Regions from separate parts of the Pseudomonas vanderleydeniana genome, predicted to be linked through region 1. Evidence: predicted binding sites of a transcription regulator. Region 1 holds the regulator's gene; the other holds the start of a gene.
The links. Region 1 encodes sigma-54, which starts transcription at its own class of promoters, with help from an activator protein. Its sites were predicted from a motif close to ANTGGCATNNANNTTGCTNT; they were not measured.

Region 1 (10,263 bases):
CCGTGGCTGGCCAATCGGGCAACTTCGAACTGAACGTGATGCTGCCGATCATCGCCCAGAACCTGTTGAGCAGTATCGAGCTGCTGGCCAATGCCAGCCGCCTGCTGGCCGACAAGGCCATCGCCAGCTTCAAGGTCAACGAGGCCAAGCTCAAGGAAGCGTTGTCGCGCAACCCGATCCTGGTCACCGCGCTGAATCCGATCATCGGCTACCAGAAGGCCGCCGAGATTGCCAAGAAGGCCTATCAGCAAGGCCGTCCGATCATCGATGTCGCGCTTGAACACACCGATCTGCCCCGCAGCCAACTGGAAACCCTGCTGGATCCGGAAAAGCTCACGGCTGGCGGCGTGTAACCACTGCATTGCCTGGAGGTTCGTCATGGAACACTGGAAACGCACGATCGAAAGGGCCAACCGTCATTTCAACCTTGGCGAGCTGGTCGATGCCCGCGAGCACTACCTGCAGGCGCTGGCCCTGGCGCAGGTGCTGTTCGAGCGTTGGCCGGATGCGCAGGAGGCAGTGGCCGCCTGCGTGATTTCCCACCACAACCTGGCGGACCTGCACCTGCGCCTCAACCAACCCGAGGAAAGCGTCGAGTACCTGTGCGCCATTCACCAGCGCTTGCTGCAGGCGATGCAGGACACCCGGCTTGCTCCCGCGTTGCGCGAAGCCGCACTGCATCAGAGCAGCAAAACCTATGTCGAACTGCTGGCCTTCATCAGCGAGTACGGCGAATACCCTCGTACCAGCCGTCTGCTCCACAGCCGGACGGCCTCTTCGGGCTCGGTCCCGTCGAGTCATCAACATGGAGTTCATTGAAATGCCCTACGCCTTGCCTGCGCTGCCCTACAGCTATGACGCCCTGGAACCGCATATCGATGCCAAGACCATGGAGATCCACTACACCAAGCACCACCAGACCTACGTCACCAACCTCAACGCGGCCGTTGAAGGCTCGCAGTGGGCCGACTGGTCCGTCGAGGAACTGGTCGCCGCCGTCGGCCAGTTGCCGGAAAAGATGCGCCCGGCGGTGATCAACCATGGGGGTGGCCACGCCAACCATTCGCTGTTCTGGGCGGTGATGAGTCCCCTGGGGGGTGGTGAGCCTGAGGCCGCGCTGGGCCAGGCCATCGACGAGCAGTTGGGTGGTTTCGAGGCGTTCAAGGAAGCCTTCACCAAGGCTGCGTTGACGCGTTTCGGTAGCGGCTGGGCCTGGTTGAGCGTAACCCCGGAGAAAAAGCTGGTAGTCGAGAGCAGCCTCAACCAGGACAGTCCGCTGATGAACGGCAATACGCCGATCCTCGGCCTGGATGTCTGGGAGCACGCTTACTACCTGCTGTACCAGAACCGCCGTCCGGAATACATCAACGCTTTCTACAACGTGATCAATTGGCCTGAAGTCGAGCGGCGTTATCTCGCAGCCCTGGCCTGACACACACTACCAACAAGATCCAAAGCCGATGATGGAGAGTGAAACCGTGGCAATGAGCAGAGGGCGACTATTTCGCCATGGGGTTGGCTGGCTGTTGTTGCTGGCGGGAGTGGTTTTGCTCGTTGTTCGGCTGCTGGGCTGGTTGGGAGGGATCTGAACACGGAGCCAGCGGTTGTAGCCTTCACCCCCAAGCCGGCTCCCCTGGAGCAGGCTTGTCGGGCGGTCGAAGCGACGTCAATAGGTTGGGCGGCGCTTACTCGCCTTCATCGAAATAGTTGTTGATCAACGCCACCAGCGCGGCCATGGCCTCGTCTTCCTGCTCACCTTCGGTCTTCATGTGAATCTTGGTGCCCTTGCCGGCAGCCAACATCATCATGGCCATGATGCTCTTGCCATCGACCATGCTCTCGGGCGTGCGGCCCACCCGGATCTGGCAGGGGTACTGGCCGGCAACACCGACGAACTTGGCGGAAGCGCGGGCATGCAGGCCCAGCTTGTTGATGATTTCGATTTCCAGAGCGGGCATCGCGATGGTGATCCTTTCAGCTAAGGTCGCGGTGGCGGACCTGGACGTTCTTCAGGGATTGCTGCAGGAGCTGACCCAGGCGCTCGGTCAGGTAGACGGAGCGGTGATGCCCGCCGGTGCAGCCAATGGCAATAGTGACGTAAGCACGGTTGCTGGCGGCGAAGCGTGGCAACCATTTGAGCAGGTAGCTGGAAATGTCCTGGAACATTTCCTCGACGTCCGGTTGCGCTGCGAGGTATTCGGCCACCGGTTGGTCGAGCCCGGACTGCTCGCGCAGTTCCGGTTTCCAATATGGATTGGGCAGGCAGCGCACGTCGAACACCAGGTCGGCGTCCACCGGCATGCCACGCTTGAAGCCGAACGATTCTATCAGAAACGCGGTGCCGGGTTCCGGCTGGTTCAGCAGTCGCAGCTTGATGGTATCGCGCAGCTGGTAGAGATTGAGGTTGGTCGTGTTGACCTTGAGGTCCGCCAGGTCAGCGATCGGTCCCAGCAGGTTGCTCTCGTCCCGGATGGCTTCGGCCAACGAGCGGTTGGCGCTGCTCAGTGGATGGCGTCGGCGGGTCTCGGAGAAGCGCTTGAGCAGGGTTTCCTCGTCGGCATCCAGATACAGCACGTCACAGTGGATATGCCGGCTGCGGACTTCGTCCAGCAACTCGGGAAAGCGTGACAGGTGGCTGGGCAGGTTGCGTGCATCGATGGAGACGGCGACCAGTGGTTGCGCGAGTTCGGTGTGGATCAGCGCCCGCTCGGCCAACTCCGGCAACAGCCCGGCGGGCAGGTTGTCGATGCAGTAATAGCCGTTGTCCTCGAGGACGTCGAGGGCGGTGCTTTTACCTGAGCCGGAGCGGCCGCTGACGATGATCAAGCGCATGGTTACTGACCGTTCTGTACGTCCAGGACAACCTGATACAGGGCTTCATTGCTGGGTGCGCTACGCAGTCGGTCGCGCACCTCCTTGCGGTCCAGCATGCTGGCGATCTGCCGGAGCAGTTCCAGGTGCGCATCGGTGGCAGCCTGTGGGACCAGCAGCACGAACAGCAGGTCGACCGGGGCACCGTCGATGGCGTCGAAATCGATGGGCGCGTCCAGGTGCATCAGGGCACTGATGGGCGCCTCGCAGCCCTTGAGCCGGCAGTGGGGAATGGCGATGCCATTGCCAAAACCGGTGGAGCCGAGCTTTTCACGGGCAATCAGGCTCTCGTAGACATCCTGCATTTCCAGATCGGGCACTTCGCGGCTGATCAGGTTGGCAATTTGTTCAAGTGCACGCTTTTTACTGCCGCCCGGCACGTTCACCAGGGAACGGCCGGGGGTCAGGATATTTTCAAGTCGAATCATGGGAGGGTGTTAGCGACCCGTACCTTGGAGCAGGTGCAGGTTCTTTTCCTTATGCTTTTTCAGTTGGCGGTCCAGCTTGTCGGTCAGCAGGTCGATCGCTGCATACATGTCGTCATGTTCTGCGTTGGCAACCACCTCGCCGCCGTGGATATGCAAAGTGGCCTCGATTTTCTGCTTCAGCTTCTCGACGGCCATTGTCACCTGTACGTTGGTGATCTTGTCGAAGTGGCGTTCCAATCGGTCGAGCTTCTCGCCGATATAGGCACGCAGTGGTTCGGTCACTTCCAGTTGGTGTCCACTGATGTTGACTTGCATACAGCTTCTCCTTCGTTGCCAGTGCATAAAGCGGCAAGCCTGGTGGCTTGCCACTGGAACGCTGTGGCACGCCCGGCGGTTACATCAACCGCTTCCGTTCGCTGGAAGGCGCGATCCCGAGGGATTCGCGGTACTTGGCGACGGTACGACGGGCGACCTGAATGCCTTGTGCCTCCAGTAAACCAGCGATCTTGCTGTCGCTCAACGGCTTTTTCTGATTTTCCGCCGCAACCAGTTTCTTGATGATCGCGCGGATCGCCGTGGACGAGCATTCGCCGCCTTCGGAGGTGCTGACGTGGCTCGAGAAAAAGTATTTCAACTCATAGATACCACGAGGGGTATGCATGAATTTCTGGGTGGTGACCCGGGAAATGGTCGATTCGTGCATGCCCACCGCTTCGGCGATATCGTGCAGCACCAGCGGCTTCATGGCCTCGTCGCCGTATTCCAGGAAGCCGCGCTGGTGCTCGACGATCTGGGTCGCGACCTTCATCAGCGTCTCGTTGCGGCTTTGCAGGCTCTTGATGAACCAGCGGGCTTCCTGCAGCTGGTTGCGCATGAAGGTGTTGTCGGCGCTGGTGTCGGCGCGGCGGACAAAGCCGGCGTACTGCGGATTGACCCGCAGGCGCGGTACCGACTCCTGGTTCAGTTCCACCAGCCAGCGTTCGTTGTCCTTGCGCACGATCACGTCGGGAACCACGTACTCGGCTTCGGTGGATTCGATCTGCGAACCCGGGCGCGGGTTGAGGCTCTGCACCAGTTCGATGACCTGGCGCAGTTCGTCTTCCTTGAGCTTCATGCGCCGCATCAGTTGGCTGTAGTCGCGGCTGCCCAGCAGGTCGATGTAGTCGGTGACCAGGCGCTTGGCTTCGTTCAGCCATGGGGTCTTGGCCGGCAACTGGCGCAGTTGCAGCAGCAGGCACTCGCCGAGGTTGCGTGCGCCGATGCCGGCCGGCTCGAACTGCTGGATGCGGTGCAGGACGGCTTCGATTTCGTCCAGCTCGATGTCCAGCTCCGGGTCGAACGCCTCGAGGATCTCCTCGAGGGTCTCGTCCAGGTAGCCCTGGTTGTTGATGCAGTCGATCAGGGTCACGGCGATCAGGCGATCGGTGTCGGACATCGGTGCCAGGTTCAACTGCCATAGCAGGTGGCTTTGCAGGCTTTCGCCGGCCGAGGTGCGGGTGGTGAAGTCCCACTCGTCATCATCGTTGCCGGGCAGGCTGCTGGCGCTGGTCTGGTAGACGTCTTCCCAGGCGGTGTCGACCGGAAGTTCGTTGGGAATACGCTCGCTCCATTCACCTTCGTCGATGTTGTCGACGGTGGGGGCCGCTTCCTGCTGGTAGGAGGTTTCCGGAATTTCGGGAGTGGTGTTCTGCTCGGCCTTGTCAGCCATTGGATCGCTGTTGTCGAAGTCGTCGCCTTCTTCCTGGCGCTCGAGCATCGGGTTGGATTCCAGGGCTTCCTGGATTTCCTGCTGAAGATCCAGGGTCGACAATTGGAGCAGGCGGATGGCCTGTTGCAGCTGCGGAGTCATCGTCAGCTGCTGGCCCATTTTAAGGACGAGCGATGGTTTCATGGCAGGGGCTTAACACCTTATTCGCCGGCGCGCATGCGCCATCCACTACAGGGCGCCGGAGCGCCAAACATAAGCAAATTATATGCCTGAAGCCGGAGTGTTTGCCTAGAGCGCTGTAACAATAAAAAGCCGGAAAAAGCAGTGGTCTTTATCGAAAATCCATGCGCTCAGGCGGGTATCGGGCTCCCCGATGCCTACAGGCGGAACTCGTGGCCCAGGTAGACTTCCTTGACCAGTTCGTTGGCCAGGATGGTGTCCGAATCGCCTTCGGCGATCAGCTGTCCATCGTTGACGATATAGGCGGTTTCGCAGATATCCAGGGTCTCGCGGACGTTGTGGTCGGTGATCAGTACACCGATGCCCTTGGCCTTGAGGTGGTGGATGATCTGCTTGATGTCACCCACGGAAATCGGGTCGACACCGGCAAACGGTTCGTCCAGCAGGATGAACTTCGGTGCGGTCGCCAGGGCCCGGGCGATTTCCACGCGGCGGCGCTCGCCACCGGACAGGCTCATGCCGAGGTTGTCGCGGATGTGGCTGATGTGGAATTCCTGCAGCAGGCTTTCCAGTTCCTTGCGACGGCCGGCCTTGTCGAGGTCCTTGCGGGTCTCGAGAATTGCCAGGATGTTGTCGGCCACCGACAGCTTGCGGAAGATCGAGGCTTCCTGGGGCAGGTAGCCGATCCCGGCGCGGGCACGACCGTGCATCGGCTGGTGGCTGACGTCCTGGTTGTCGATCAGGACGCGGCCCTGATCGGCCTGGACCAGGCCGACGATCATGTAGAAACAGGTGGTCTTGCCGGCGCCGTTGGGGCCGAGCAGGCCGACGATCTGTCCGCTTTCGATCGACAGGCTGACGTCACGCACCACCTGGCGACTTTTGTAGGCCTTGGCCAGATGCTGGGCTTTCAGAGTTGCCATTACTGCGCCTTGTGCTCGTCAGTTTTCTTTTTCGGCTGGATAACCATGTCGATGCGTTGGCGCGGTGTGGTGATCGGGCTGCCGTTGGCACGGCCGGCGGTCGCCACCTGCTTCACCGTGTCGTAGACGATTTTCTCGCCTTCGGTGGTGTTGCCTTCGTTGATTACCTTGGCCTGGTCGATCAGCACGATGCGGTTCTGCTGGGCATGGTACTGGATGGTCTTGCCATAGCCGCGGACGGGTTGTGGGTCGGTGGCCTTCTGCTTCTGTTCGAAGTAGGCCAGGTTGCCCACGGAGGTCACCACGTCGATGGCGCCGTCCTTGGTCCGGGTGAGCGTCACGGTGTTGCCCTTGACGATCATCGAGCCTTGAGTGATGACCACGTCGCCCTTGTAGGTGGCGATGCCTTGCTTGTCATCCAGTTGAGCGTCGTCAGCTTGAATGCGGATGGGCTGCTCGCTGTCGTTCGGCAGAGCCCAGGCGCTCACGCTTCCCAGTGCTGCGCCCAGGCTGAGCAAAATAGGGAGGGTTTTAACGAGACTCATACTGTCCTCTTACGTTCGATAGCAGGTGCATCCTGCTTTCTTCCAGATAGGCTTTCATGCCTGTGCCCGTGGTCACGCCGTTGGGGCCGTCGATTCTAACGGCTTGCTCGGTCTGCGCATATTGCTTCTGTGGGAATACTGTCATCCGGGTGGTGGTAATGATGACATGGCGCTGTTTTTCGTCGGTGCGGGCGACCCGTACCGAATCGATCAGCTCGACCTGGGTACCGTCCGGGTTGACCTCGGCGCGCTCGCTCTGGACATGCCAGGGGAAGGCGGTGCCGCGGTAGACCTGCAGATCCGGCTTGGTCACCAGGGTGACATCGGAGACCTTCAGGTGCTCGACCTTGTCGCCGGTCATGTCGTACTGCACCTTGCCGTCGGGCATGTACTGGACGCTATGGGCGTTGATCGCATAGTAGTCGATGGCCTTGTCGTCCACCGGTGCAGCCGTCTGCTCCAGGAAACGTTCCGGGCTGATGTTCCAGTAGCCAACGGCCGCGAACAGGGCGGCAATGACTCCGAACAGCAGAATGTTGCGAATCTTCTTGCTCAGCATAAAAGGCTCTACAGGTAGGCGGCGTGGGCCGCTTCAAGGCTGCCCTGGGCGCGCAGGATCAGCTCGCAGAATTCGCGCGCGGCACCTTCGCCACCCCGCGCCTGGGTCACGCCGTGGGCGTGTTCACGCACGAAGCTGGCGGCATTGGCCACGGCCATGCCCAGGCCGACGCGGCGAATCACTGGCAGATCCGGCAGGTCGTCACCCAGATAGGCTACCTGTTCATAGCTTAGGCCGAGTTGGGCGAGCAGGGCGTCGAGTACCACCAACTTGTCTTCGCGGCCCTGGAATACATGGGGAATGCCCAGGTTCCTGGCGCGTCGCTCGACCAGCACGGTCTTGCGGCCGCTGATAATAGCGGTTTGCACGCCCGCCGCCATCAGCATCTTGATGCCCTGGCCGTCCAATGTGCTGAACGACTTGAATTCGCTGCCATCCTCGAGGAAGTACAGGCGACCATCGGTGAGGACGCCGTCGACGTCGAATACCGCCAGCTTGATGTTCTTGCCGCGTTGCAGCAGATCGGTGCTCATTTACATTACTCCGGCGCGCAGCAGGTCGTGCATGTTCAGGGCGCCGACCGGACGGTCCTCGCCATCGACCACCACCAGGGCGCTGATTTTATGGTCTTCCATGATCTTCAGGGCTTCGGCAGCGAGCATTTCGGCCCGTGCGGTCTTGCCATGGGGGGTCATGACGTCCTCGATCAGGGCGCTGTGGATATCGATGGTGCGATCGAGGGTGCGACGCAGGTCGCCATCGGTGAAGATCCCGGCAAGACGACCGTCGGCTTCGACGATCACGGTCATGCCCAGGCCTTTGCGAGTCATTTCCATTAGTGCGTTTTTTAACAGCGTGCCGCGCAGCACCTGTGGCAGCTCGTCGCCGGCGTGCATGACGTTTTCGACCTTCAGCAGCAGGCGTCGTCCCAGGGCGCCGCCCGGATGGGAAAAGGCGAAGTCTTCGGCGGTGAATCCACGGGCTTCGAGCAGGGCGACGGCCAGGGCATCGCCCATTACCAGGGCGGCGGTGGTCGACGAGGTCGGTGCCAGGTTCAGCGGGCAGGCCTCGTGTTCGATGCGCGCGTTGAGGTTGACCTCCGCGGCCTTGGCCAGCGGCGAGTCGGGGTTGCCGGTCAGGCTGATCAACTGGATGCCCAGGCGTTTGATCAGCGGCAGCAGGGTGACTATTTCCGAGGTCGAGCCGGAGTTGGACAAGGCCAGGATGACGTCGTCCCGGGTGATCATGCCCATGTCGCCGTGGCTGGCTTCCGCCGGGTGGACGAAGAAGGCCGGGGTGCCGGTGCTCGCCAGAGTGGCGGCAATCTTGTTGCCGATGTGTCCGGACTTGCCCATGCCGACCACGACCACGCGGCCCTTGCTGGCCAGAATCATCTCGCAAGCGCGTACGAAATCTGCGTCGATATGGGCCAATAAGCCTTCCACGGCTTCTCGTTCGAGGCGGATGGTGCGTTGTGCCGATTGAATCAGGTCGGTGGATTGGCTCATGTCAGAAATCGTATAGCCCGATGAAAAGGCGCGATTATAGCGGTAATGAGCAATTCCCTCACGCTTGAATCGTTGCTCTTTACGCCATGGGCGTAGGTATCGGCTGTCAGTTTTCGCCCAACTGTCTGTCAAGACCGACTGTACCTACCCTGAACAAGCTTGGCTCCGGTCTTGGGCGGCTCGTATCAGCAGTGATATAGTTCGCGACCAGTTCGGCCCGCTCAGGATGTGCGCGTCTCTTTTATAGGGGCCTGGAGTCCGAGACAGAGGCTGCATCGCAAGGAGTTTAGATGAGCGTCGATAACGCCTACGCGGTCGAGCTGAAGGGGGTTACCTTCAAGCGCGGCGCGCGCAGCATCTTCAATAATGTCGATATTCGCATTCCACGGGGCAAGGTCACCGGCATCATGGGACCCTCCGGGTGTGGCAAGACCACCCTGTTGCGGTTGATGGGGGCGCAGTTGCGCCCGAGCAGTGGTGAAGTCTGGGTCAACGGCCAGAATCTGCCGGCACTCTCGCGTGGCGACCTGTTCGACGCGCGCAAGCACATGGGCGTGCTGTTCCAGAGCGGGGCGCTGTTCACCGACCTGGATGTGTTCGAGAACGTCGCGTTTCCGCTGCGGGTACACACTGAGCTGCCGGACGAGATGATTCGCGACATCGTCCTGCTCAAGCTGCAGGCCGTTGGCCTGCGTGGCGCGGTCGACCTGATGCCTGACGAGCTGTCCGGTGGCATGAAGCGTCGTGTTGCCCTGGCCCGGGCCATTGCCCTGGATCCGCAGATCCTCATGTACGACGAACCGTTCGTCGGCCAGGACCCGATCGCCATGGGCGTGCTGGTGCGCCTGATCCGCCTGCTCAATGACGCGCTGGGCATCACCAGTATCGTCGTTTCCCACGACCTGGCGGAAACCGCCAGCATCGCCGACTACCTGTATGTGGTGGGCGACGGGCAGGTGCTGGGGCAGGGCACGCCGGAAGAACTGATGAATGCCGACAACCCGCGTATTCGCCAGTTCATGACCGGCAATCCGGATGGGCCCGTGCCGTTCCACTACCCGGCGCCGGATTACCGCGCAGATCTGTTGGGGAAGCGCTGATGCGCAAGCAATCATTGATCGAAAGAATTCGCCTGTTCGGGCGCTCGGGCCTGGACGTGCTCGCGGTGCTCGGGCGTTCGACGCTGTTTCTGTTTCACGTGTTGTTCGGTCGCGGTGGCATCGGCGGTGGCTTTGGCCTGCTGGTCAAGCAGTTGCACGCCGTGGGCGTGATGTCGCTGGTGATCATCGTCGTGTCCGGGATCTTCATCGGCATGGTACTGGCGCTGCAGGGGTTCAATATCCTCTCCAGCTACGGTTCCGAGCAGGCAGTGGGGCAGATGGTCGCCCTGACGTTGCTGCGTGAGCTGGGGCCGGTGGTGACCGCCCTGTTGTTCGCCGGCCGTGCCGGTTCCGCGCTGACTGCGGAAATCGGCAACATGAAATCCACCGAACAGCTCTCCAGCCTGGAGATGATCGGTGTCGACCCGCTCAAGTACATTG
Region 2 (10,263 bases), 1.4 Mb from region 1:
GGATCACGTTCAGGCGGTGGAACAGGTCTTCACGGAATTTGCCGGCGTGCACCAGCGTTTCCAGGTTCTGGTGGGTGGCCGCGATGATGCGTACGTCCACCTTGACCGGGGTATGCCCGCCGACCCGATAGAATTCGCCGTCCGCCAGGACCCGCAGCAACCGGGTCTGGGTGTCCGCCGGCATGTCGCCGATCTCGTCGAGGAACAGCGTGCCGCCGTCGGCCTGTTCGAAGCGTCCGCGGCGCAGGTTGGCCGCGCCGGTGAAGGCGCCCTTTTCATGGCCGAACAGCTCCGACTCCATCAGGTCCTTGGGGATCGCCGCCATGTTCAAGGCGATGAACGGCGATGCGGCCCGTGGGCTGTGGCGGTGCAGGGCGTGGGCGACCAGTTCCTTGCCGGTACCGGATTCGCCGTTGATCAGCACGGTGATGTTCGAGTGGCTCAGGCGGCCGATCGCACGGAACACCTCCTGCATCGCCGGCGCTTCGCCGATGATTTCCGGGGTGCGGGTCAGCGTCGGCGGGGCATCCAGGCCCTGCTGTTCCTGGGCGTGCTGGTTGGCGCGCTTGACCAGTGAGACCGCCTCGTCGACGTCGAACGGCTTGGGCAGGTACTCGAAGGCGCCGCCCTGGTACGACGCGACAGCGCTGTCCAGGTCGGAGTGCGCAGTCATGATGATCACTGGCAGGCGCGGATGCTGTTCGCGGATCCGCGCCAGCAGGTCCAGGCCACTGGCGCCAGGCATGCGGATGTCGGAAATGATCACGTCCGGCTGCTGGCGGGCCAGGCGGCTCATCACGCCGTCGGCGCTGTCGAAGCTCTGGGTGGTCATGCCTTCCTGTTGCAGGGCTTTTTCCAGAACCCAACGGATAGAACGGTCGTCATCGACGATCCACACGGTTTCACTACGGCTCATGTCGATGTGGCTCCTTGTTCCAGGGGCAGGAAGATCGAGAACGTGGTGTGGCCAGGATGGCTATCGCACTCGATCAGGCCCTGATGCTGGCTGATGATGTTCTGGGTAATGGCCAGGCCCAGCCCGGTACCGTCGGGACGACCGCTGACCATTGGATAGAAGATGGTTTCCTGAAGTTCGGCAGGAATGCCCGGGCCGTTGTCGATGATCTCGATCTTGGTCACCAGGCGGTGGCGCACGTGGCCGATGGTGAACTGGCGGATGGCGCGGGTGCGCAGGCTGATGCGGCCCAGGCGCAGCTCGTTCTGGCTGCTGATGGCCTGCATGGCGTTGCGCACGATGTTGAGCACGGCCTGGATCATCTGTTCGCGGTCGATCAGCAGGTCGGGGATGCTCGGGTCGTAGTCGCGCACCAGGGTGATGCAGCCCTGGCTTTCGGCCTCCACCAGGCTGCAGACCCGTTCCAGCACTTCGTGGACGTTGGTCATCGCCAATGACGGCAGCTTGTTCGAACCGAGCATGCGATCGACCAGGTTTCGCAGGCGGTCGGCCTCCTCGATGATGACGTTGGTGTAGTCCTTGAGGCTTTCTTCCGGCAGCTCGCGGGCCAGCAACTGGGCGGCGCCGCGAATCCCGCCGAGGGGATTCTTGATCTCGTGGGCCAGGCCCCGCACCAGCATCTTGGTGGTTTCCTGCTTGGACAGCTGGGCCTCTTCCTTGGTGATCCGCAGCAGCCGGTCGCGCGGGTGGACTTCCAGCAACAGCAGGGTTTCGCCCTGGCTGAGAATGGGCGTCACAGCGTAGTCGACGGTCAGGGTCTGGCCGGTCAGGGCGGTCAGCATGGCTTCGCGCTTGGTGAAGGGATGTGCCTGCTCGACGGCCTGGCGCAGGGAGTTGAGGGCCTCGGTCGACTCGGTGAACAGCTCGCTGATGAATTGACCATGGCTGCGCTGGCCGCTGATGGCGAGCAACATTTCGGCCGCGGGGTTCATGTACTCAAGGCGCAGTTCGGCGTTGAGCAGGATGGTCGCGGTGGTCAGGTTGTCGAGTAACAGTCTGTGCAGGGCGTCGCTGATGGTCATGGGGACCTCTTTTGGAGCATGTCAAACGGGAGTCGTCCCGTTTGCGCGCGGACTAAGGCGCCGATATGGGGAAAATGCAAAAACCAAACCAAGGCTCCGAAAAGAAGCGCGAATCGCCTGAAAATGGGCATTTCAGGCTCGATTGAGTGGCGTTCTTGCGGCGTTGGCAGGTCGTTTCGACCCAAAATGGGATCGGCTTCGGATCAAGAAGTAGTTTAGTGCACTGCTTTGGTGCTTTTGTGACGTGAACTACAGAAATGGCAGGATGCTGCTTTCTTCTTCCTTGGGCTTGTCCGCCAGCGGGCATTCCGGGCGCTGCCCATAGTCGGCGAGTTGGCAGGGCTTGGCCTGGCGTTTCTGGCTGAGGGACATGCGCACCATGTGGAATGGCTGGTTGGCGGTGCGTTCGGCGATCCGGCCATGTTCGTCGAGGATTTCCACGGCGAGCTGGTGCGTGCCGCGATCGATGTTCTCCAGGGCAAATACCGGGCTGGTGCCGGCCTCGCGGGTGGGTTTGCCGTCCAGCAGCAGGCGGTAGCCATGGCCGGCCTGCAGGCCGGGTTCGCTGGTGACGCTGACGATCAGGTTGCCCTCGGCGCTGCGCACCGTGGCGTCCGGGTCGGGTACCAGGACGCGGACCATCTGGTAGTGGAAGATCGGGCCGGGCCTGGGGGTGGTCTTGCTCACACTGGGCTTGGGGGCTTGGCCGTGCGGATTGGCCGACATGCGGTTGCTCGGCGTCAGCGGTACGCGTGTCGCACCTTTATGGGGCTGGTCGGTAAACACCCGGTTGCCCTGGCTATCGGTGTAGGTATAGATCTCGGCCGCCGCCGGCAGGGCGACGAGCGGCAAGGCCAGGCCCAATGCCCGAAGAAGCGATCCGATCATGGGTGGCTCAAGGCTTGTGCACCCGCTGGACGGTGAAGGTCACGGCCGGACTCTGCTGCACGACCTTCTCGCCGTCCAGCACTTGCACGGCGAGCGTGTGGTCGCCCCGGTCGACATTCACCAGTTGCAGGCGCGGGACGTTGCTCGACTGGCCGTAGGGGGCGCCATCGAGGACCAGTCGCAGCAGGTGCTGGCGTTGCAGGCGCGGCTCGATCTTCACGCCGACGGTGAAGGTGCCGTTGTTGGCGCGCAGGGCTTCGTCGGTCGGGATATCCGTCAGTTCCAGCGCGCTGTAGGGGGCAACGGCTTCCTGCGTCCCGGTCGCTTGTGCGGCCACCGGCCGGGCGGGTGTCGGTGTTCCCGGTTTCTGCGTCTCGACGCTGTTCAGCGGTGGCAACTCCACGGTCTGGGCGGGCAGGCCGTCGGGCGGCTGGCTGCTGTAGGCGGTGTTGCCGTTGGCATCGGTGTACTTGTAGATCTGCGCCGACGCCGGCAGGGCGAAGCAGGCCAGCAGCAGATAGAGCAGGGGTCGACCCATGGCGGTTCCCGGTGAGCGTCCTGGACGTGACAAGCTGTCAGCATAGAGCAGAACCGCCGCCCTTTTCACTGTGGTCGCTGGCACAATTCGCCCACGGCACGTACCAGGGCCAGGTCGTGGATGCTGTCGGAGGCCAGGTCACGGCGCGCCTGGGTCAGCCAGGCCAGGCAGTTCGGGTCCTGCCGATAGGGGGTGAACGCGGCGTACTGCTGCAGCAGCTTGACCTGCAGTTGATCCATGACCGGACGGATCTGTGTGACCAGGTCGGGGCGGGCGATCACCGGTGCCTTGCCGCTGTTGTGCCACTTGGCCAGCAGCGCGTATTGCACCAGTTTGTTGGCTTCGATCTGCGCGGCGACGAACTGGCCGACTTCCTCGGGCTTGAGCTGATAGGCCTGCGCCTGTTCCCGGGCGTTGGCGATCACCTGTTGTTCGCGCGGGCTGTCCTCGACCGGCTTGCCGCTGTCCCATTTGGTCAGGGCCACCTGGTTGGCGATGGTCAGGCGCTCGCTGATGGTCTGCAGCAGTGGCGCCAGGCTGTTCGGGGCGGGTGGGGTGGCGGCCAGTGCGCTGGTGCTCAGGCAGGAGGCGAGCAACAGGCTGGCAAGGCGTTTGTTCAGCGGCATGGGCGGGCTTCGACTTTTCCGGTGGTGGGGCAGGGTCCAGAGTTAACGCCACAAGGCCCTGCCAGCGCCAGTGCATTTTCATGAAAATGCCGCATGGCCGGAGCCGCTGGCGCCGCGCCCATAAAAAATGCCCCGCATCTTTCGATGCGGGGCATTTTTCAAGCTGCGCCTGCCTGGGCGGGCGCGACCGGATTAGCAGCTGTAGTACAGCTCATATTCCAGTGGGTGTACGAAGGTGCGGACCTTGATTTCTTCTTCGCTCTTGAGCTCGATGTAGGCGTCGATGAAGTCGTCGCTGAAAACGCCGCCCTTGGTCAGGAACGCACGGCCCTTGTCCAGCTCTTCCAGGGCTTCTTTCAGGCTACCGCAAACCTGTGGGATTTCCTTGGCCTCTTCAGGCGGCAGGTCGTACAGGTTCTTGTCGGCAGCGTCGCCTGGGTGGATCTTGTTCTGGATACCGTCCAGGCCCGCCATCATCAGGGCAGCGAAAGCCAGGTATGGGTTGGCAGCCGGGTCCGGGAAGCGCGCTTCGATACGACGAGCCTTGGGGCTGTTGACGTAAGGAATACGGATCGAGGCGGAACGGTTGCGAGCCGAGTAGGCCAGCATCACTGGAGCTTCGAAGCCTGGGACCAGACGCTTGTAGGAGTTGGTCGAAGGGTTGGTGAAGCCGTTCAGGGCCTTACCGTGCTTGATGATGCCGCCGATGAAGTACAGGGCGGTATCGGACAGGCCGGCATAACCTTCGCCGGAGAAGGTGTTCTTGCCATCCTTGGAGATGGACACGTGAACGTGCATGCCCGAGCCGTTGTCGCCGTACAGCGGTTTTGGCATGAAGGTCGCGGTGCGGCCGTAGGCATCAGCCACGTTGTGCACGACGTACTTCAGGGTCTGGACTTCGTCAGCCTTGGCAACCAGGGTGTTGAACTTCACGCCGATTTCGTTCTGGCCGGCAGTCGCCACTTCGTGGTGGTGAACTTCGACGGTCTGGCCCATCTCTTCCAGCGCGTTGCACATGGAGGTACGGATTTCGTGGTCGTGGTCGAACGGAGGCACTGGGAAGTAGCCGCCTTTCACGCCTGGACGGTGGCCCTTGTTGCCGCCTTCCACGTCCTGGTCGGACATCCAGGAACCTTGTTCCGAGAAGATCTTGAACATGGAGCCGGAGATGTCGGACTTGAACTTGACCGAGTCGAAGATGAAGAACTCAGGCTCTGGACCGAAGAAGGCGGTGTCACCGATACCGGTGGACTTCAGGTATTCCTCGGCGCGACGGGCGATGGCGCGTGGGTCGCGGTCGTAACCTTGCATGGTCGAAGGTTCGATCACGTCGCAGACCAGGATCAGGGTCGGCTCTTCGGTGAACGGATCGAGCACGGCGGTGCTGTCGTCCGGCATCAGGATCATGTCGGAAGCTTCGATGCCTTTCCAGCCAGCGATGGAGGAACCGTCGAACATCTTGCCGATTTCGAAGAAATCTTCATCCAGCGCATCACGGGCCGGCATGGTCACGTGGTGCTGAGTACCTTTGGTGTCCGTGAAGCGCAGATCAATCCACTTAACGTCATGATCTTTGATGAGTTGAACCGACTTCGACATGGTGTCCTCCGGGTGGCTTCGGGCTGGATATTGGAGTAGCCCTGAAATAGTAGTGATGCCGGCGCGAATACTCGGCCAAGGCAACCTGCCTCACAAGGGAGCAAATTGCATGCCAGTGCCCCGTGATGGGTTTTTTGCCCCAATCTCAAGCGTTCCAGCCAGCATAGGAGAATTTTCGGGCGTTGCCCGCACCTTTGTGGTGCCAAAAAGCGCTGTGATGACCCGTTTTGGTGCGCATAAAACCGTCCGTACAATAACTGGTCAAACCTTGAGCAATTTCCGCTATAATCCGCGCCCCACTTTTTTCGGCCGGCCGTTCGCGCGCTGTTTTCATGAAACTAATCGTAAAAGTCTTCCCCGAAATCACCATCAAGAGCCGTCCTGTCCGGACGCGCTTCATTCGCCAGTTGGCGAAGAACATCCGTGCCGTGCTCAAGGATCTGGACCCGGCCGTGGTGGTGAATGGCGTGTGGGACAACCTCGAGCTGGAAACCGCGCTGACCGATCCGAAGGCCCTGCAGGAGTTCAAGGAGCGCCTGTGCTGCACGCCGGGTATCGCCCACCTGCTGCAGGTCGACGAGTACCCGCTGGGCGACTTCGACGACATCACCGCCAAGTGCCTGCAGCACTACGCTGACGTGCTGCCGGGCAAGATCTTCTCGGTACGCTGCAAGCGTGGCGGCAAGCACAGCTTCAGCTCGATGGATGTCGAGAAGCATGTCGGCAGCCGCCTGCGGCGCGAATGCGGTGCTGCGGGGATTTCCCTGAAGGACCCCGAGGTCGAGGTGCGGATCGAGATTCGCGACCAGCGGCTGTTCGTCATCCACGGCCAGCATGAAGGCCTCGGCGGCTTCCCGCTGGGCTCGGTGGAGCAGACCGTGACGCTGATGTCCGGTGGTTTCGACTCCACCGTCGCCGCCTACCAGATGATGCGTCGCGGCCTGATGACCCATTTCTGCTTCTTCAACCTGGGCGGTCGCGCCCACGAGCTGGGCGTGATGGAAGTCGCCCACTTCCTCTGGAAGAAGTACGGCAGCTCCCATCGCGTGCTGTTCATCAGCGTACCGTTCGAGGAAGTGCTGGGAGAAATTCTCGGCAAGGTCGATAACGGTCATATGGGCGTAGTATTGAAGCGTATGATGTTGCGGGCGGCTTCGGCGATGGCCGAGCGGTTGCATATCGATGCGCTGGTCACCGGCGAGGCGATTTCCCAGGTGTCCAGCCAAACGCTGCCAAACCTGTCGGTAATCGACTGCGTGACCGAGAAGCTGGTGATCCGTCCGCTGATCGCCAGTCACAAGCAGGACATCATCGACCTGGCCGACCAGATCGGTACCGGCAACTTCGCCCGGCACATGCCGGAGTACTGCGGGGTGATTTCGGTCAACCCCAAGACCCACGCCAAGCGCTACCGCGTGGAGCACGAAGAGAAAGCGTTCGACATGGCGATCCTCGAGCGTGCGCTCGAACGCGCCAAGCTGGTCTCGATCGATCACGTGATCGACGAACTGGGCCAGGATCTGCAGATCGAAGAAGTCAGCGAGGCGCTGGCGGGTCATATCGTCATCGACATCCGGCATCCGGATGCCCAGGAAGACGACCCGCTGGAACTGGCTGGCATCGAGGTACAAACGATGCCGTTCTATGCACTGAATGCTCGTTTCAAGGAACTGGACCCTACTCGCCAGTACCTGCTGTATTGCGACAAAGGCGTGATGAGTCGCCTGCATGCCCACCATTTGCTCAGTGAGGGGCATGCCAATGTGCGCGTTTATCGACCGAGCTAAGTGCCCGGGGCTGTTTGCCTGTGGCCTGCGTCACCGGCCCCCCGACGCCGCCGTCAAGCTGTAACGGCCACGCCGGACACTACCGTCAATCGCTGCCAAGACTTGTCAGCACACCGAATCCTCTGATCGAGATACACAAGTGATCGAAAATCTACGCAACATCGCCATCATCGCCCACGTTGACCATGGCAAGACCACCCTGGTTGACAAACTGCTGCGTCAATCCGGCACCCTGGAGCGCAACGAGCTCAACGACGAGCGCGTGATGGACTCCAACGACCAGGAAAAAGAGCGCGGCATTACCATTCTGGCGAAAAACACCGCCATCAACTGGAACGGCTACCACATCAACATCGTGGACACCCCCGGCCACGCCGACTTCGGTGGTGAAGTAGAGCGCGTGATGTCGATGGTCGACTCCGTGCTGCTGCTGGTCGACGCCCAGGACGGCCCTATGCCGCAAACCCGCTTCGTGACCAAGAAGGCTTTCGAAGCCGGCCTGAAGCCAATCGTCGTGATCAACAAGGTTGACCGTCCGGGCGCGCGTCCTGACTGGGTTCTGGACCAGATCTTCGACCTGTTCGACAACCTCGGTGCCACCGACGAACAGCTGGACTTCAAGGTCGTCTACGCCTCGGCCCTGAACGGCATCGCCGGTCTGGACCACACCGACATGGCCGAAGACATGACCCCGCTGTACCAGTCGATCGTCGACAACGTGCCAGCTCCGGCCGTTGACCGCGATGGTCCGTTCCAGATGCAGATCTCCGCTCTGGACTACAACAGCTTCCTGGGTGTGATCGGCGTTGGTCGTATCGCTCGCGGTCGCATCAAGCCAAACACCCCGGTGGTGGCGATCGATGTCGACGGCAAGAAGCGTAACGGCCGTATCCTGAAGCTGATGGGTCACCACGGTCTGCACCGTGTGGACGTCGAAGAAGCCGCTGCCGGCGACATCGTCTGCATCAGCGGTTTCGACGAACTGTTCATCTCCGACACCCTGTGCGACATGAACACCGTCGAGGCGATGAAGCCCCTGACCGTTGACGAGCCAACCGTTTCCATGACCTTCCAGGTCAACGACTCGCCATTCTGCGGCAAGGAAGGCAAGTTCGTGACCTCCCGGAACATCAAGGAGCGTCTGGACAAGGAGCTGCTGTACAACGTGGCACTGCGCGTTGAAGAAGGCGACTCGGCCGACAAGTTCAAGGTTTCCGGCCGTGGTGAGCTGCACCTGTCGGTTCTGATCGAAACCATGCGTCGCGAAGGCTTCGAAATGGCCGTAGGCCGTCCGGAAGTGATCATCCGCGAAGTGAACGGCGTGAAGCAGGAACCGTTCGAAAACGTCACCATCGACATCCCTGAAGAATCCCAGGGCAAGGTCATGGAAGAAATGGGCCTGCGTAAGGGCGACCTGACCAACATGGCGCCGGATGGCAAGGGTCGTGTACGTCTGGAGTACAACGTTCCAGCTCGTGGCCTGATCGGCTTCCGTAACCAGTTCCTGACCCTGACCAACGGTGCAGGCATCCTGACCTCGATCTTCGATCGCTACGACACCATGAAGCCAGGCCACATGTCCGGCCGCCTGAACGGTGTACTGGTTTCGATCGAGACCGGCAAGGCGCTGACCTACTCGCTGGAAACCCTGCAGGCTCGCGGCAAGCTGTTCATCGAGCACGGCCAGGACATCTACAACGGCCAGATCATCGGTCTGAACAGCCGTGACAACGACCTGGGCGTCAACCCGACCAAGGGCAAGAAGCTCGACAACATGCGTGCTTCGGGCAAGGACGAGGTGATCGCCCTGGTTCCGCCAGTTCGCCACACCCTGGAACAGGCCCTGGAATTCATCCAGGACGACGAGCTGTGCGAAGTCACGCCGAAGTCGATCCGTCTGCGCAAGAAGATCCTGGACGAAGGCGAGCGTACCCGCGCTGCCAAGAAAGCCAAGGCTTGATCTTCTAGCCCGGGCTGAATGAAAAACGCCCCCGGTCGAAAGGCCGGGGGCGTTTTTTTATGTCCGGGAGAACACTGGAGAGACTGATCGTTCCCACGCTCCGCGTGGGAACGTAGCCCGTGACGCTCTGCGTCACAAGGGCGGACGCCATGCGTCCTGGGAGGCATTCCCACGCAGAGCGTGGGAACGATCAAACAGACTGTTTTAGCCAGCATGCTGTTGTAGCAAGCACGCTGTTGTGGCGAGCAGGCTTGCCTGCGCTCGGCTGCAACGCAGCCGCAAGCCCAGCGACCTCCTTGTGCCTGATACACCGCGCGGGCAGGTTTCAGGGCCGCTTCGCGCCCCAGCGCGGGCAAGCCCGCTCACCACAGGGGGGGGGGGGACCTTTGGTTGGGTGAAGTTGCGCGAGCATGCTGTTGTGGCGAGCAGGCTTGCCTGCGCTCGGCTGCAACGCAGCCGCAAGCCCAGCGACCTCCTTGTGCCTGATACACCGCACCGACAGGTTTCAGGGCCGCTTCGCGCCCCAGCGCGGGCAAGCCCGCTCACCACAGGGTTGGGGGGGGCCTTTGGTTGGGTGAAGTTGCGCGAGCACGCTGTTGTGGCGAGCAGGCTTGCCTGCGTTCGGCTGCAATGCAGCCGCAAGCCCAGCGACCTCCTTGTGCCTGATACACCGCGCGGGCAGGTTTCAGGGCCGCTTCGCGCCCCAGCGCGGGCAAGCCCGCTCACCACAGGGTAGGGGGGAGCCTTTGGGGGTGAAGGGTGAGCCTTTGGGTGGGTGAAGTTGCGCGAGCATGCTGTTGTGGCGAGCAGGCTTGCCTGCGCTCGGCTGCAACGCAGCCGCAAGCCCAGCGACCTCGTTGTGCCTGA

Region 2: glnA (type I glutamate--ammonia ligase) is a predicted target of sigma-54. The motif match lies at 5,747-5,766, and genes of this name have one in related genera.

Annotation. Positions count from the first base shown of each region.
Region 1 is NZ_CP077093.1:6,200,739-6,211,001, reverse strand. It holds gene HU752_RS27955 (class II fumarate hydratase) at 1-353, shown strand, start outside; gene HU752_RS27950 (DUF2753 family protein) at 379-819, shown strand; gene HU752_RS27945 (superoxide dismutase) at 821-1,432, shown strand; gene HU752_RS27940 (HPr family phosphocarrier protein) at 1,686-1,958, opposite strand; gene rapZ (RNase adapter RapZ) at 1,975-2,832, opposite strand; gene ptsN (PTS IIA-like nitrogen regulatory protein PtsN) at 2,835-3,299, opposite strand; gene hpf (ribosome hibernation-promoting factor, HPF/YfiA family) at 3,309-3,614, opposite strand; gene HU752_RS27920 (RNA polymerase factor sigma-54) at 3,694-5,190, opposite strand; gene lptB (LPS export ABC transporter ATP-binding protein) at 5,385-6,110, opposite strand; gene lptA (lipopolysaccharide transport periplasmic protein LptA) at 6,110-6,655, opposite strand; gene lptC (LPS export ABC transporter periplasmic protein LptC) at 6,642-7,214, opposite strand; gene HU752_RS27900 (KdsC family phosphatase) at 7,223-7,747, opposite strand; gene HU752_RS27895 (KpsF/GutQ family sugar-phosphate isomerase) at 7,748-8,722, opposite strand; gene HU752_RS27890 (ATP-binding cassette domain-containing protein) at 9,013-9,822, shown strand; gene mlaE (lipid asymmetry maintenance ABC transporter permease subunit MlaE) at 9,822-10,263, shown strand, end outside.
Region 2 is NZ_CP077093.1:600,409-610,671, forward strand. It holds gene ntrC (nitrogen regulation protein NR(I)) at 1-916, opposite strand, end outside; gene glnL (nitrogen regulation protein NR(II)) at 913-1,998, opposite strand; gene HU752_RS02720 (DUF4124 domain-containing protein) at 2,248-2,886, opposite strand; gene HU752_RS02725 (DUF4124 domain-containing protein) at 2,894-3,424, opposite strand; gene HU752_RS02730 (chorismate mutase) at 3,490-4,050, opposite strand; gene glnA (type I glutamate--ammonia ligase) at 4,243-5,649, opposite strand; gene thiI (tRNA uracil 4-sulfurtransferase ThiI) at 5,982-7,436, shown strand; gene typA (translational GTPase TypA) at 7,576-9,396, shown strand.